2 regions of the Candidatus Chlorohelix sp. genome follow, and region 2 is predicted to be linked to the other one. Evidence: riboswitches for the same ligand, from Rfam matches in the RefSeq annotation. Region 2 holds a riboswitch; the other holds the start of a gene.
What was found. Region 2 has a riboswitch for cobalamin ahead of cobT (nicotinate-nucleotide--dimethylbenzimidazole phosphoribosyltransferase). Riboswitches for the same ligand answer to the same signal wherever they lie in the genome.
Positions count from the first base shown of each region.

Region 1 (6,735 bases), on a different contig from region 2:
GCAGAGTACAAAACCACTATTTTACAAATACTTGATTACCAGATTTCGGAAGGGTAATTTAATTGTTTGTAATCTTTTCTTATCTTCAGGGTCAAAACCACCCAACATTTTGAAAACCGCCACAAATGTTATCATTCCTGCCGCTACAACCCCAAATGTTACAAACCAGTTTACCGGAAGCAGTAAGACTATTATTTGTAAAGGGAAAGCAAAAGCAAGGCTGGCTTTTAGCACTTTCATGAAAAAACCTGCCGGGTAACGTAACCCAAACTGGCGTTTCACTATATACATTTGGATTGCTCTTGATATTACTGCCAACCCTCCCATAACCAATACCGCTACGATTGCACCTAATTTAAAGAGCGCAACTAGCACAAGTAACGGACCCGTAAAGTATGGCAATAGCTGAGTAAATATTACAATCCTATATTTTTCATATACCATCAATACAATAGATGGTATCGCCAGCAAGGATTCCCCAAAGGTCATAATTACGGTAATTATCACCGACCAAGTAGCAGGAGTAAGCATATCAGGTGTTAGCACTGCCTCGCCACTCTGACGCAGCATTAATAATTGTAGCAGGTTACGCGCCAATACAATAAACCCTAACGCGCTTGGCACCAGTAAGAAAATCTGTATTCTTGTCAGGGTGGCATAAGCTACCTGAAGGTCTTTATGCCGTTCTTCCGCATAAATTGAAGAGAACAGGGGCATTTGCACCCCATTTAAAGGAGTCATTAGGTTTTTAAGCAACGTTCTTATAAAAGTATAAGCGATACGAACAATTGTAGCAGCTACCGCTTCGCGGAAATATACCAATACCACTACGGCAAAAGAGTAATCCGAAAGTGAGTAGGATACATTCAGGAAGTACATAAGGGTTGAATACTTTATAAAACGCCAGCGCAGCTTAACCTTTTCAGCAAGATTCTGTTCCTCGCTAATGCCTCCTCCGCTTACAACACTTTTCTTACCAATCTCTCGTGCCTCCTGAGAAGCAGTCCACGCTTGCCATGTAGCAATTACCACACTTACAATAGTAGTTAATAGCAACGCGACTATAACCCCAAATACTTCCCATTTGAATACTAGGATGAAGATAAGTGTCAGTGAAGTATTGACAATAGTAACAGTTATGTCAAGTATATTGGTAACTTTTTGTTTGAAAAAGCTATATAGAATCTGAGTAGCTATATCATAAAATGCGCCCAGCACCAGTAGCAACAAGATAAGCGAAAGATAGACTCTGGCATATTGGGTTAAATCCAGCCAGTGTGTCACCGTATCGGCGAATATCCCAAAAAAGAGGCTTAAAACCGCAAGAATTGCCAGTTTTATTATGATTATATTAAAGATAAAGCGGCGCAGGTAAGTTCTGCCAAATTTGACCTCAATTTCGCTCACAAAACGAGGCAACGCCCTTTCAATACCCAAATCGGTCAGGACTCCGAGCAACGCAAGCGAACCGCTAATTGCCGCCAAGTTTATATACGCGCCTCTGCTAAAATCCTTAATAATTACCAAAGAGACAACCAGCCCAAGCAGCGCTTTAGCTGGAAGAAAAATTATATTCCAGAAAAGCGCCCAACCAGCCCTTTTTTGCAATGATGGCGGTTTTTGAGTTTTAGAGGATGCAGTTTTTTGCTCAAACGGTTCTTTAAGGTCTGTTTGCATATTATTCAGGCTGCTTCTATCAAGCTGTGCAAGCAGGCGAGGTTTTGAATATCTTCCAGCCCTTCCGCTCCTTTGGGGGTTTCTAGTACCTTTGGAATTTCGGTTAGACGCGCATCATTCATTATAAAGCGAAAGGGTTCTAGCCCCATTGCCCCCTGCCCGATATGCTCATGACGGTCAACCCGACTGCCCAGACCTTTTTTGCTATCGTTCATATGGAAGGCTTTTAACTTTTCTAAGCCTATATAGCGTTGAAATTGCGCCATTGTGGCTTCATAACCCTCTGGAGTTGTCAGGTCGTAGCCGGAGGCAAAAACGTGGCAAGTATCGAAGCACACCCCAACGCGCTCAGGTCTTTTGAGCTTTTCAAAAATAGCTCCCCAATGCTCGAAACGATAGCCTATTGCCGAACCTTGTCCGGCGGTGGTTTCAAGCAAAACCGTAACCTGTTCAATTCCGGGAATACCGGATTCATCGAATTCATCTATTACCCGATTGAGGGCATCTGCCACACGTTGCAGCGCGAATTCTTCTCCGCTACCGATATGCGAACCAGCATGTGTAACCAGATACGGAATCTCTAGGATTGAACAACGCTGCATCTCATCTTTAAAGGCATTCAGCGATTTTTCCCAGCCTTCTTCCTGTGGGGATGCAAGGTTAATCAGATAGCTATCATGGCTTAAAATCGTCCCAACCTGACTGGTACTGCGAGCTTTTTGCCACAATTCAACCTCCGCCTCATTCAAAGGGCGGGATTGCCATTGTCGTTCATTTCTGGTGAAAATCTGCATGGCGCTGCAACCAACTTTTGCCGCTCTTTCAAAGGCAAGGTGCAGACCGCCCGCCACCGACATATGCGCCCCTATTAGCACGCTGAATCCTTTCAAGTTTTTATATGAACATCCTCATTATAGCATAGCCAATTCTGAACAGTTTGCTTTTAAAATGAGACCGCCACTAGAGTAAGTAAGACAAATACTCCAATGGCGGTTAGGTAAATGCTATGAGTTAATAGTTATTTGAAAAGGTCTGGATAAAGGGCAAGCGCAATCTGTTCCACACCCTCAGCAGCGCGAGGACCGGGGCGGTTGGTAAGGTCGGCGATTACAGTCCGAATATTCTTGTTTTTTACCGCCGTAAGTTTATCCCATCCGGCGCGAGCGGAAACAGCGCTAATTGCAGCAGCATCATCTTTCACGAATCCGCCATCGCCAGAACTAAGAATAATAACCTGTGGGTCGGCAGCAATTATGGCTTCATTTGTCAATTGAGGATATGGGTTAGTCCCGGCTGGCGCAATATTTAGCCCACCCGCTTTTTCAATCATATCGTTCAGGAATGAGCCGGATGCAACCGTATAAAGGTCTCCAAGGTCAAAGAAAACGCTTGCCTTTTTGCTGGCATTTTTGACTTTGGCAGCTACAGTATCAAGGCGATTCTGGAAATTCTTTGCCTCAGCCGCGCCCTTTTCCGGCACTCCGGCAGCTTTACCCACAAGCTTGATATTATCCACCACGCCTAACAAATCCTTTGGAGCAAATACCACCACATTAATGTTTCGTTGCTCAAGAGTCGGCACTACTGTTTTAAGATGAAGGCTAGTAGCAAAAACCAAATCGGGGCTAAGGCTGATAACTTTCTCAAGATTAATATCGGAAAAGCTACCGACCTGCTCCTTTTTAGAGGCTTCGGGCGGGAAGTTGGAAAACTGGTCAACACCAACCACGCTATCACCCAATCCCAACGCATATAGTATTTCGGTGCTGCTAGGCGCAAGTGAAACTATTTTCGTGGCAGCTTTAGCAAGCTTAACGGTACGTCCGGCATCGTCTTTCAACTCCAGCGGAAAGATTGCAGCAGTAGCAGCAGCGGTGGTCACAGAGTTTGTGGTTACAACTTTGGTAGTGGCAGTAACAGGAATCGCGGTATTGTCCCCGCAGGCGGCGAATAACACCGATAGAAGTAACAAAACAGTGCCAAACCAGCGGGGCAAATGGGATTTTTTCAAGTCTCTTCCTCTTTCTAGCTCTTGGCGTATTACACGCCCGGTTCAAACATCCAGAACTCATTGCCCTGAAAAAAGAGGAGATGCTGCCTAGCAACAACACTTGCCGGAATTAAAAAAGCCCTGCAAATGTTGCGCGGGGCTTGAAGAATGATTCTGAGTTTACTTCTATAATAATAAATAGAAATATCACCCGTGCGTCCTCTCTCTCGAAGGCGTTCGCAACGGCACGATTAAGGACAGGCATTCTGGCTTTCGGTATGAACCGATTTACAGTAGCGGGACTGCGCCGGAATTTCACCGGACTTTCCCTGTGTCAATCTTCTGCTTGGCGGATTTGCACCGCGCCCCTTTTACTTAAAAGGCGAGAAGATATTCCCTAATTGTATCTATATGCAATTTTAAATGAGCGTTCAGAAAACTTGACTAATAATATCACCGGGCTTTGGCGCTGTCAAACGGAAATTGCAAGACACCCCACACTGCGCCGCTGACTATTCCCATACATACTAACGCCAATGCCAACGCCCAGAATTCAGGGCTAAACCATAGCAAAAAGCCTTCCCACCCACGCGCCAACACGGTAAGCAATAAACTCTCACCTAATGCGCCCAAAGCAACATAAATTGCTGACATTCGTATTCTGCCAAAACCTTTTGTGCTTCGTAACCTGTGCAAACTTAGAATTGCGACCACCGCGCCCCAATATATAGAGGTAAAGGGTAAAAACCCTACTTCTGGCGGGTAACTGCGCCCCTCTTTAGCAGGAAGGCTTTCAACTAGCGTTTGAGCAAGAACAAGCGCGGGCAAGTAAAGTAAAGCTGCGCCACCCATAGTCAAGCTGAAAATTGAAAATAATTGTTTCCCGTTCATCAATATCAAACCTCTACCGACAGATTTTGCCCTATTTCCAGTGGTATTGCAAATTCCTATTTTATAATGATTGCAAAGCCATTTTCAAGGCGCTATAATACTTATAGCCCTATTGAATACGTGATGCCAGTAATGTTTCAACTTCAACATCAACGATTTAGGGAGTCGATTTTACAGGCTGTATGTCTGCGCTAGTTGGATAAACTTGGGCGCGTTAGGCTGAAAACCAGTAATAGACACCCACCTTGCAAAAGCAGGGGTCGGAAACATGAGGCACACGTTCCAGTAGGGCATTAATTTTCCCCATTTAACTATGATATATTTATTCTACGGCGAAGATACTTTCAGCCTTCAGAAAAAAATTGATACACTCCGCAAAGAAACCTTGCCATTAGAAGCATGGGATTTTAGTTTCTCCCGCTTTGATGCCTCCCACAATAGCTTTAATCTGGATGAGTTGATAAATACTGCCGAATCTTACCCTTTTATGAGCGAAAAACGCTTGGTTGTGGTATCTGATTTACTTGCCAAATTCGGCAAAAGTAGCGAACCAAAAGTGCCAAAACCAACCTCACGGGGCAAAAAAAAATCAGAGCAAGTTGCCAACACTGCGTTAACACCAAAAGAACGGTTCGTCAATTTTTTGGGAAATATGCCCGAAACTACCGTGCTGGTGATAGTCGAAAGGAAAATCGGTAAGACCGATGAGATTTTCAAAGAGATTGAGAAACTGGTAACACCTGTAGAGTGCATGCCGCCTATCGGATTAAATCTGGAAAAATGGATTAACGAACATGCCAAAGCGGACAAAATAAAAATACATCCGGCTGCGGTAACTTTGCTCGCGCAATATATGGGTAACGACCTTTGTCGAATTGACAACGAACTTCAGAAACTGGCAGCTTACGCCGGAGAAAGCCAAACTGTCACCGCCGAAATGATAGAAAAACTGAGCGTGGCTACGACTGATACTCCGGTTTACAAGCTCACCGAAGCGTTAGGAAAGAAGAATCTGAAGGATGCGCTCACCCAGTTGAACCGAATGCGGAGCGAAACTACCTTGCCGCGGGTTGATTTCACAAGATATGTTTTCAGTAGTATTTGTAAGCAAGTATTTGAATTGGTACAAGCCCGTGAAATGGGAACGCAGCGCCGAAGCGCAGCCGAACTTGCTACCCATCTAAAAATGCACCCCTACAGAGCAAAAATTGCCCTCGAATTGAGCCGCAATTTTACCCCTGCACACCTCGATGCCCTCTATAATCGCTTGACCGAGTTGGATTATGCCGATAAAAAGGGTCGCGCCGACCTATCCGCCCAATTAGATTTGCTATTAAGCGAGTTTTGCGCCCGCTAAATCTTCTCGTATTGCATTTATGTAAAATTATCGCGGAACAACTTCTATTATTTTGTTAGCATGTTAAAATAACAGCACGTATTACAAATTTCCTGATTTTTGAGGAAGAGGCGCAGGATGGATTTAAAATCCCTCGAAGGATTCCCCCCTGAAATTCAAATGACCATCAGGCTGGTTATAGCATATCTGCTATCCGCTTTTATAGGTTGGGAACGTGAACAAACCCATGTTCCTGCCGGATTACGTACCCACATCTTGGTGGGTCTTGGTTCAACCGCCTTCATGTTAGTATCAATATACGGTTTCGATAATCTTGGGACTGTGCGTGACCCTGCCCGTGTAGCCGCCCAAATTATCACGGGAATTGGTTTTCTGGGCGCAGGAACTATCTGGCGGAATGAAAGCCGGGATGAAAGCAAGGTAGGAGGATTAACCACCGCTGCCAGCATCTGGGTAACTGCTTCAGTTGGCATGTTGGCGGGCGTGGGAATGTTAGTCATAGCGACTGTCGTTGCTTTTATGGGCTGGTTCACACTACGAGTATTAAGACCAGTCGAACACAAAGGACAAGACGGTAAAAAATCAAATAGCATTCCCACTAAATCAAAGGAAGATAAGGAACTATAATTCTAGTTTAACTCGAAATTGTATTTCGCACTTAGGGCAAAGAGGTGAAAATGAGCGAACTTAAAGGAGATTTTTACTATCTGCCGATGGAGCATGTTATCTTTGGGGCAGGTAGCGCACACCGCTTGTCAGAAGAAGTTATACGGCTTGGCGGAAAGCGTGTATTGGTTGTCACGGGGCAAACACTGGCTAC
Region 1 covers NZ_JBAXHI010000023.1:32,503-39,237, forward strand. The annotation lists gene WCK19_RS11520 (hypothetical protein) at 22-1,677, opposite strand; gene WCK19_RS11525 (deoxyribonuclease IV) at 1,683-2,567, opposite strand; gene WCK19_RS11530 (ABC transporter substrate-binding protein) at 2,696-3,688, opposite strand; cobalamin riboswitch at 3,906-4,047, opposite strand; gene WCK19_RS11535 (hypothetical protein) at 4,121-4,558, opposite strand; gene holA (DNA polymerase III subunit delta) at 4,872-5,915, shown strand; gene WCK19_RS11545 (MgtC/SapB family protein) at 6,033-6,542, shown strand; gene WCK19_RS11550 (iron-containing alcohol dehydrogenase) at 6,593-6,735, shown strand, end outside.
Region 1: another riboswitch for cobalamin. It lies ahead of WCK19_RS11530 (ABC transporter substrate-binding protein); the one in region 2 lies ahead of cobT (nicotinate-nucleotide--dimethylbenzimidazole phosphoribosyltransferase).

Region 2 (6,735 bases):
ATAAATCGCACGTAGTTTATATGAACACCCGCGAAGGTACGGATTATCAAGTATCAATAGATGGGCAGCCTTATTCTATAAGCGTTGAGACCGAGCGTCAGCATCGTTTCGCAAGCCTGACGCAAGCATCAGCAATAGAATCAGGTGAAATCAAAATTAAAGCGCCAATGCCCGGTCTAGTTACTATAGTAGGTGTAAAACCGGGAGACCAGGTGGAACAAGGACAACGATTAATAGTGCTTGAAGCCATGAAAATGGAAAATGAATTGAAAGCGCCTCGTCAAGGCGTTATCAAAGAAATTCTAGTTAGCGCAGGGCAGACTGTCGAACAAAACAAAGCCCTGCTTATCCTAGAATAACTATTTTTAAGAAACTTATTGACTCCGCAGGGCTAACACCTGCATTTTTTCGATAAATAGGCTGGGTCAAAAGTTAACCTTGGTAGGAGCATACAGATGTCCGCCTCTAACGAAATTACCAGTAAAAAAGAACAATGGGAAGAACAAGCGGTAAAACCGGTCTTGAAGAAATCTCCCGAACGCAAAGGAAATTTCCAGACTAACAGTGGCTTAGCCTTAAAACGACTTTATACTTCTGAAGACCTGCAAAAGCAGGATTACGAGAAAGAACTAGGTTATCCGGGGCAATATCCTTTCACTCGTGGAGTGCAACCAACCATGTATCGCGGCAGGTTCTGGACAATGCGCCAGTACGCCGGGTTCGGAAGCGCGGAAGAATCCAACAAACGTTATCATTACCTGTTAGGTCAGGGGCAAACTGGTCTCTCAGTAGCGTTTGATTTGCCTACCCAAATGGGCTACGATGCGGACCACCCAATGTCGGACGGTGAAGTGGGAAAAGTCGGGGTGAGTATCTGCTCACTGGATGATATGGAAGTTTTGCTAAACGGCTTGCCGCTCGACAAAATTACCACCTCAATGACCATTAACTCTACCGCATCGGTGTTGTTGGCGCTCTATATCGCCGTAGCCAAAAAGAACGGAGTACCGCTTAATAAAATTGGCGGCACAGTCCAAAACGACATCCTCAAAGAGTACGTGGCACGCGGCACTTATATCTATCCATCTCGCCCAAGCATGCGCCTGATTACCGATATGATTGCCTTCTGCACCAACGAAGTACCGAACTGGAATACCATCAGTATCAGCGGTTATCATATTCGTGAAGCCGGAAGCACCGCTGTACAGGAAGTAGCTTTTACCATTGCTAATGGCATTGCCTATGTGGAAGCGGCGATTGCCAGCGGGCAGGATGTTGATAAATTTGCTTCACGCCTTAGCTTCTTCTTCAACGCCCATAACGAATTTTTTGAAGAAGTAGCTAAATTTCGCGCTGCCCGGCGGCTATGGGCGAAAATTATGCGTAACCGCTTCAAGGCACAGAACCCTCAGAGTTGGATGCTTCGTTTCCACACCCAAACTGCCGGTTCTATGCTAACCGCACAACAACCTGAAAACAATATTGTACGGGTTACGCTTCAAGCATTGGCATCTGTACTCGGTGGAACTCAATCCCTACACACCAACAGTATGGATGAGGCGTTGGCGCTACCTACCGAAAAAGCAGTTCGTATAGCCCTACGCACTCAGCAAATTCTGGCTTATGAAAGTGGCGTTGCCGACACGATTGACCCGTTGGCGGGTAGCTATATGGTTGAGGCGCTTACGGACGAAATTGAGCAAAAAGCTCAGGAATATCTCGATAAAATTGATGAGATGGGCGGTACTCTCAAGGCACTAGATCGGGGCTTCTTCCATCACGAAATAGAGGATGCAGCCTATCGGTGGCAGGAAGAAGTAGAAACCGGACAACGTATAATTGTGGGCGTTAACAAATTTGCGATTGATGAAACCGCCACAGTGGATCGCTTGAAGTTAAATCCGGCTCTACGTGATGAGCAAATTGCACGCCTGAATGCGCTAAAAGCCCGCCGTAATAGTGAGGTTGCTACAGCCAAGTTGGAAGCCTTGAAAACTGCGGCGGAAGGTACCGATAACCTGATGCCTTATATAATTGATTGCGTTGAAAACCTAATAACACTTGGTGAGATTTGCAATACTTTGCGCGGAGTATTCGGGGTGTATCACCCTTCCTAAATCTTATACGACTCTAACACAATGAGTAGCCCGGTTAAATTCAGCCTATGCTATAATGGCGGACACCGGGCTTTAATATAGCACGAATTATAGTTAAAAAGGAGCGATAAATTACGATGGGCATTCAAATTGCAGTTTTAACCGGCAAACCGGAAGAAAAGAAAAAAGGCGGTGTCGGAATAATGCGACAAGCCGAAACTGAAAAGGAAGAAACGCATCCTGAAATTAGTCTCGCCGAGCTTGTCAGCAGTGTATTGGAGCAAGTTGGCGCAGGAGTAAGCGGCGAAACCGAAGTGGAAATTGAAATTGCCGGAGTAGTGACATTCGCCGATAAAGATGGCAAGATTGGCGCTACCTTTGATATAGGCAATGAAACTCCGGGTAGCCGTGCAATGAAGCTAAAACTGAAAAGCAAAGTAACCCCTAAGTAATAATTCGATGGCGGCAGGCGTATTCCTGCCGTTTTTTTTTGCCCACTTTCGATGTCGCAGCCACAGCTTATTCTTGCGCTTTATTTAGAATTTTCTGTACTAGACAAAAAAATGGTAATATGGGGTATGGTAAAGCAATCTATAGACACATCGCACATGAAAAGCTCCCCTCCATCAGAGCAATTATTTCCTGTTGAAAGGGAATATGTCCGTTGTGTTAACGCCTTAAACCGCTCCGGTATTCTCACGCTTCTTCCAAATTCCCAAAATCTTGGGGCGCTTGGAATTGATGGAAAAGAGTATCCCATTCCAACCCAAGAGCAGGTTATAGAACTATTTGCTCAAAATAGAGAACTTGTATCCAGAAAAGTTCCACAAGGGTTTGATAATTTAGAATTAACACCCCTAGCAATGCCAACAGCCCTTCTTATTGACCGACTAAAAGCAGCTATTCTTAAACATGCGAGGGAAATTTATCAAACCAGACTTTCTCCATCTGACCCTTTAGTAGCTGTTCGCGTCAATAAAGAAAAACATGTGTGGGTATGGGAAACCTTAAAACAAGCTCTAGACACAGACGAACTTGTATATTTTCCGCAAGCCTATTCAAGCACCCATAAGGGACTGACCAAATTAGAAGTAGTAAATAATGGGCAGATTTGCGCGGTTGCAGGTTGGTCTGTGGGATTAGTTGAAAGTTCCCCCATTATGCCGCAACAAGGTCTAGGAAAGACAATAGGAGGCAGAAAACAATTAGAAGTAGGTTGTTCTCCTAATGAATACTTGCACACATTACAAGCGCAAGCATATCAGGGGGAAACAGGAAAAACGCTTGAAGATTTTATCACAAAATTTCTTACTCATTTAGAATCCACCAATGAAGTAAGTAATGACGTGAGTGATAATAATGCCTTATGGTGTCTTGGGCAATATCTAAAGATACCATATGCAGACTGTGTACCTGCCGGACGCTGGATTAGAAGTGTTGGACGAACTCGCCTAGATTTGCACCGTTCAAATAATAAAAAATGTACCAAGTTTGTGGGTGGTTCCACCACAGTGAGATTGCCAAAGCCTTAATTTCCATCTTTTCCTGCAACTACACTGATATGGTAGTGCAAATTACTTACTATTTTTGGATATACTGTTAGACTTAACCTGATTATATTAAAAAAATAGATTGAGGGACTCTTTTTGCGCTAATTTATTCGATATTAGCAAAGAGTACACAGGGAAAGATCGGTGCAACTCCGACGCAGTCCCGCTGCTGTAAGAGGTATTAATTGCCTCAAGCCAGAACGCCTGCCCTCAAGAGACCGTGTTGACCTTCGCGAGAAAGGGCACGTCAGTAAGAAATTGGCTCAAATTAGCTCAATCCCCACCTCAGAATTTTATAGCAATACTTCCACCCACTTTAAAATACAAGGGGATGATTTGTTGTTGATTTTGGATTGTGCTTTAAGCATTTCCTACTCTCGTACTCCTCTTGTAAGGTATCAATAATTTATGATAGCATACCTGAAATGAGAGGAAACTGAACAATGGAAGAGAGCTTGAAACGGGAAATTGAAGCAACTTTAGCCGCTATTAAGCCTATGGATAAAGAGGCAATGGCGGCAGTACGCGCTAGACAAGAACGCCTAACCAAACCCTCCGGCAGTCTTGGAAGACTCGAAGAAATTACTGTAAAACTCGCCGGTATCACCGGAAACCCGCACCCCAAAGTTGATAGGAAGTGCATTGTATTAATGGCTGGCGACCATGGCGTGGTAAGTGAAGGCGTAAGCGCGTATCCTTCTGAAGTCACCCCTCAAATGGTGTTTAATTTCCTACGGGGCGGCGCTGCGATTAATGTGCTGGCGCGTCAGGTTGGGGCGAGAGTAGTAGTAGCAGATTTAGGGGTAGCCACCGATTTACCGGAGCATCCCGGCTTATTAAATCGAAAAATTGGCTATGGCACTCGTAATATGATGACTGGTCAGGCTATGACTAGGCTCGAAGCCTTAAAAGCGGTACTTGCCGGAATTGAAATAGCCCGTCAAGAAGCGGAGAAAGGGCTTGATGTGGTTGGAACCGGCGATATGGGTATCGGTAATACAACACCAAGCAGCGCCATTGTAGCTACGTTTACCGGACTTCCCGTAGGCATGGTTACAGGACGCGGTACCGGTTTGGATGATTCCGGTTTATCGCGTAAAATAGGTGTGATCGAACGCTCTATTGAAACCAATAGACCCGATAAATCCGACCCACTGGATGTTTTAGCAAAAGTGGGTGGGTTTGAAATAGCCGGTTTGACCGGATTGATATTTGGGGCAGCAGCGGCACAAATACCTGTAGTTATAGACGGTTTTATTAGTACCGCTGCCGCCTTGATTGCTACCGAATGGTATCCACCGGTAAGTAGCTATCTAATTTCTGCTCATAACTCGGTTGAAATTGGTCACCGGGCAATGCTGGAACATATGGAGTTAAGCCCCTTGTTAAATCTTAACCTGCGTTTGGGTGAAGGTACTGGGGCGGCAATTGCCATGAGCGTGATTGAAGCTGCCACAAGAACACTGGAGGAAATGGCTACCTTTGATGAAGCAGGTGTCTCAGAGTCTGAAAGTAAGTTGGAAATCACTCAATAACAACTAAGTGAAGGAAACCACAAAATGCAAGTTCCTAACAGCAAAGGGAATGAATTAGTTACAGCCCGACCTGTAACATTCTCAGATTTAATACCCACCTCAAGACGGCTCGTATGGGTCAGAGAAGCGAGCCTAATAGTAGGCTTCAGCCTGTTGATAGCCTTAGCAGCACAGGTGCGTTTCTATATACCGCCTATCAGTGAAGTGCCGTTTGTGGCTTCAAACATGATTGTAGTGCTGGCAGCGGCAATACTTGGAAGCAAACGTGGGCTTGCCGCAGTTGGGTTATATTTGGCGGAAGGCGCGTTGGGTCTGCCCTTTTTTGCCAACGGTAATTCCGGCTTCTCTGCCCTAACCGGCGTTACGGCGGGGTATCTTTTCGGGTTCGCTGTTTCCGCTTTTATAATAGGTTGGCTGGCTGAAAAAGGCTGGGATAAACGCTTTACCACCTCTTTTCTGGCAATGCTGATAGGCAACCTGATAATTCTGGTGATGGGCGGTTTTTGGTACTCCCTAACCTTTGGGGTTGAGCTTGCTTTTACTCGCGCGATTTTACCGTTTTTACTGGCTGATGCTGTAAAGATGGTATTAGCAGCAGTAGTATTGCCTTCAGCTTGGTTCCTTGTAAAAAAACGCTAAGGTACAACCTTCTTTAAAGATTCTTTGAGAGCAAGCTAATAACATGCTTGCTCTTTTATATTTTAAAAGCATGTGCATTTTAATTATGTCAACTAAAATCTCTCTTACATTTGGGAACATCTGAAACAATTTGCCGAGTATTTTTGTCAAACCAAAGAACGCGCGTTAAATGAACATGAAATTGGTCTTTCGTCGCATAATTTTTAGCAGGAGCGTTTTATACTATAAAGTACATTGGGTTAACTATAAATTTTTTTATAGTACAATGATGAAATGCTTCAGCCGGAGAATTAATCGTCATGTCGTTGGGTTTGAAAACAGGAAAGGCTATTAATGCAAACACTAACCCTTTATTTCAAATATGCTTGGCGTTCTATCTGGCGCGGTGGACAGCGCACATTTTTTGCAATCTTGTGTATTGCAGTGGGTGTGGCTGCTATCGTAGCGCTTCAAACTACTGGGCAAGCCATCAGCGACTCCATTTCTGGAGATGCGAAAGCGCAAGCTGGGGCAGATGTGGTTGTCACTAACCGCCAAAATACTTTCTCCACAGAAGAGCTTTCCAAATTTGATGCCCTCAAACAAGCTGGCACAATCCTTGATTACACCTACTGGATTGGAAACGGTATAGGCATCACCATTTTCAAACCGGATGGGAGCAAAAGTAGCGAATTTGGTAGTTTCTATAGTTCGTTTATTATTGACCCTACTAAATATCCTTATTATGGTAAAGTTGATTTGGAAGCTCCTGCCGGTAAATCCTTAAAGGATGTTTTACTAAAACCCGCTCAGATAGTCATTAACAGCAAAATGGCTAGTAGCATCAATGCTAAAGTAGGAGATAAGGTTAAAGCTACGGGGGATTTAACCACTGAAATCGAAGTAGTGGGTATTCTAAATAGTAAAGCAAAAAGC
Region 2 covers NZ_JBAXHI010000007.1:105,606-112,340, reverse strand. The annotation lists gene WCK19_RS05455 (acetyl-CoA carboxylase biotin carboxyl carrier protein subunit) at 1-359, shown strand, start outside; gene WCK19_RS05450 (methylmalonyl-CoA mutase family protein) at 456-2,117, shown strand; gene WCK19_RS05445 (hypothetical protein) at 2,234-2,548, shown strand; gene WCK19_RS05440 (hypothetical protein) at 2,675-3,628, shown strand; cobalamin riboswitch at 3,716-3,873, shown strand; gene cobT (nicotinate-nucleotide--dimethylbenzimidazole phosphoribosyltransferase) at 4,090-5,181, shown strand; gene WCK19_RS05430 (biotin transporter BioY) at 5,206-5,820, shown strand; gene WCK19_RS05425 (FtsX-like permease family protein) at 6,154-6,735, shown strand, end outside.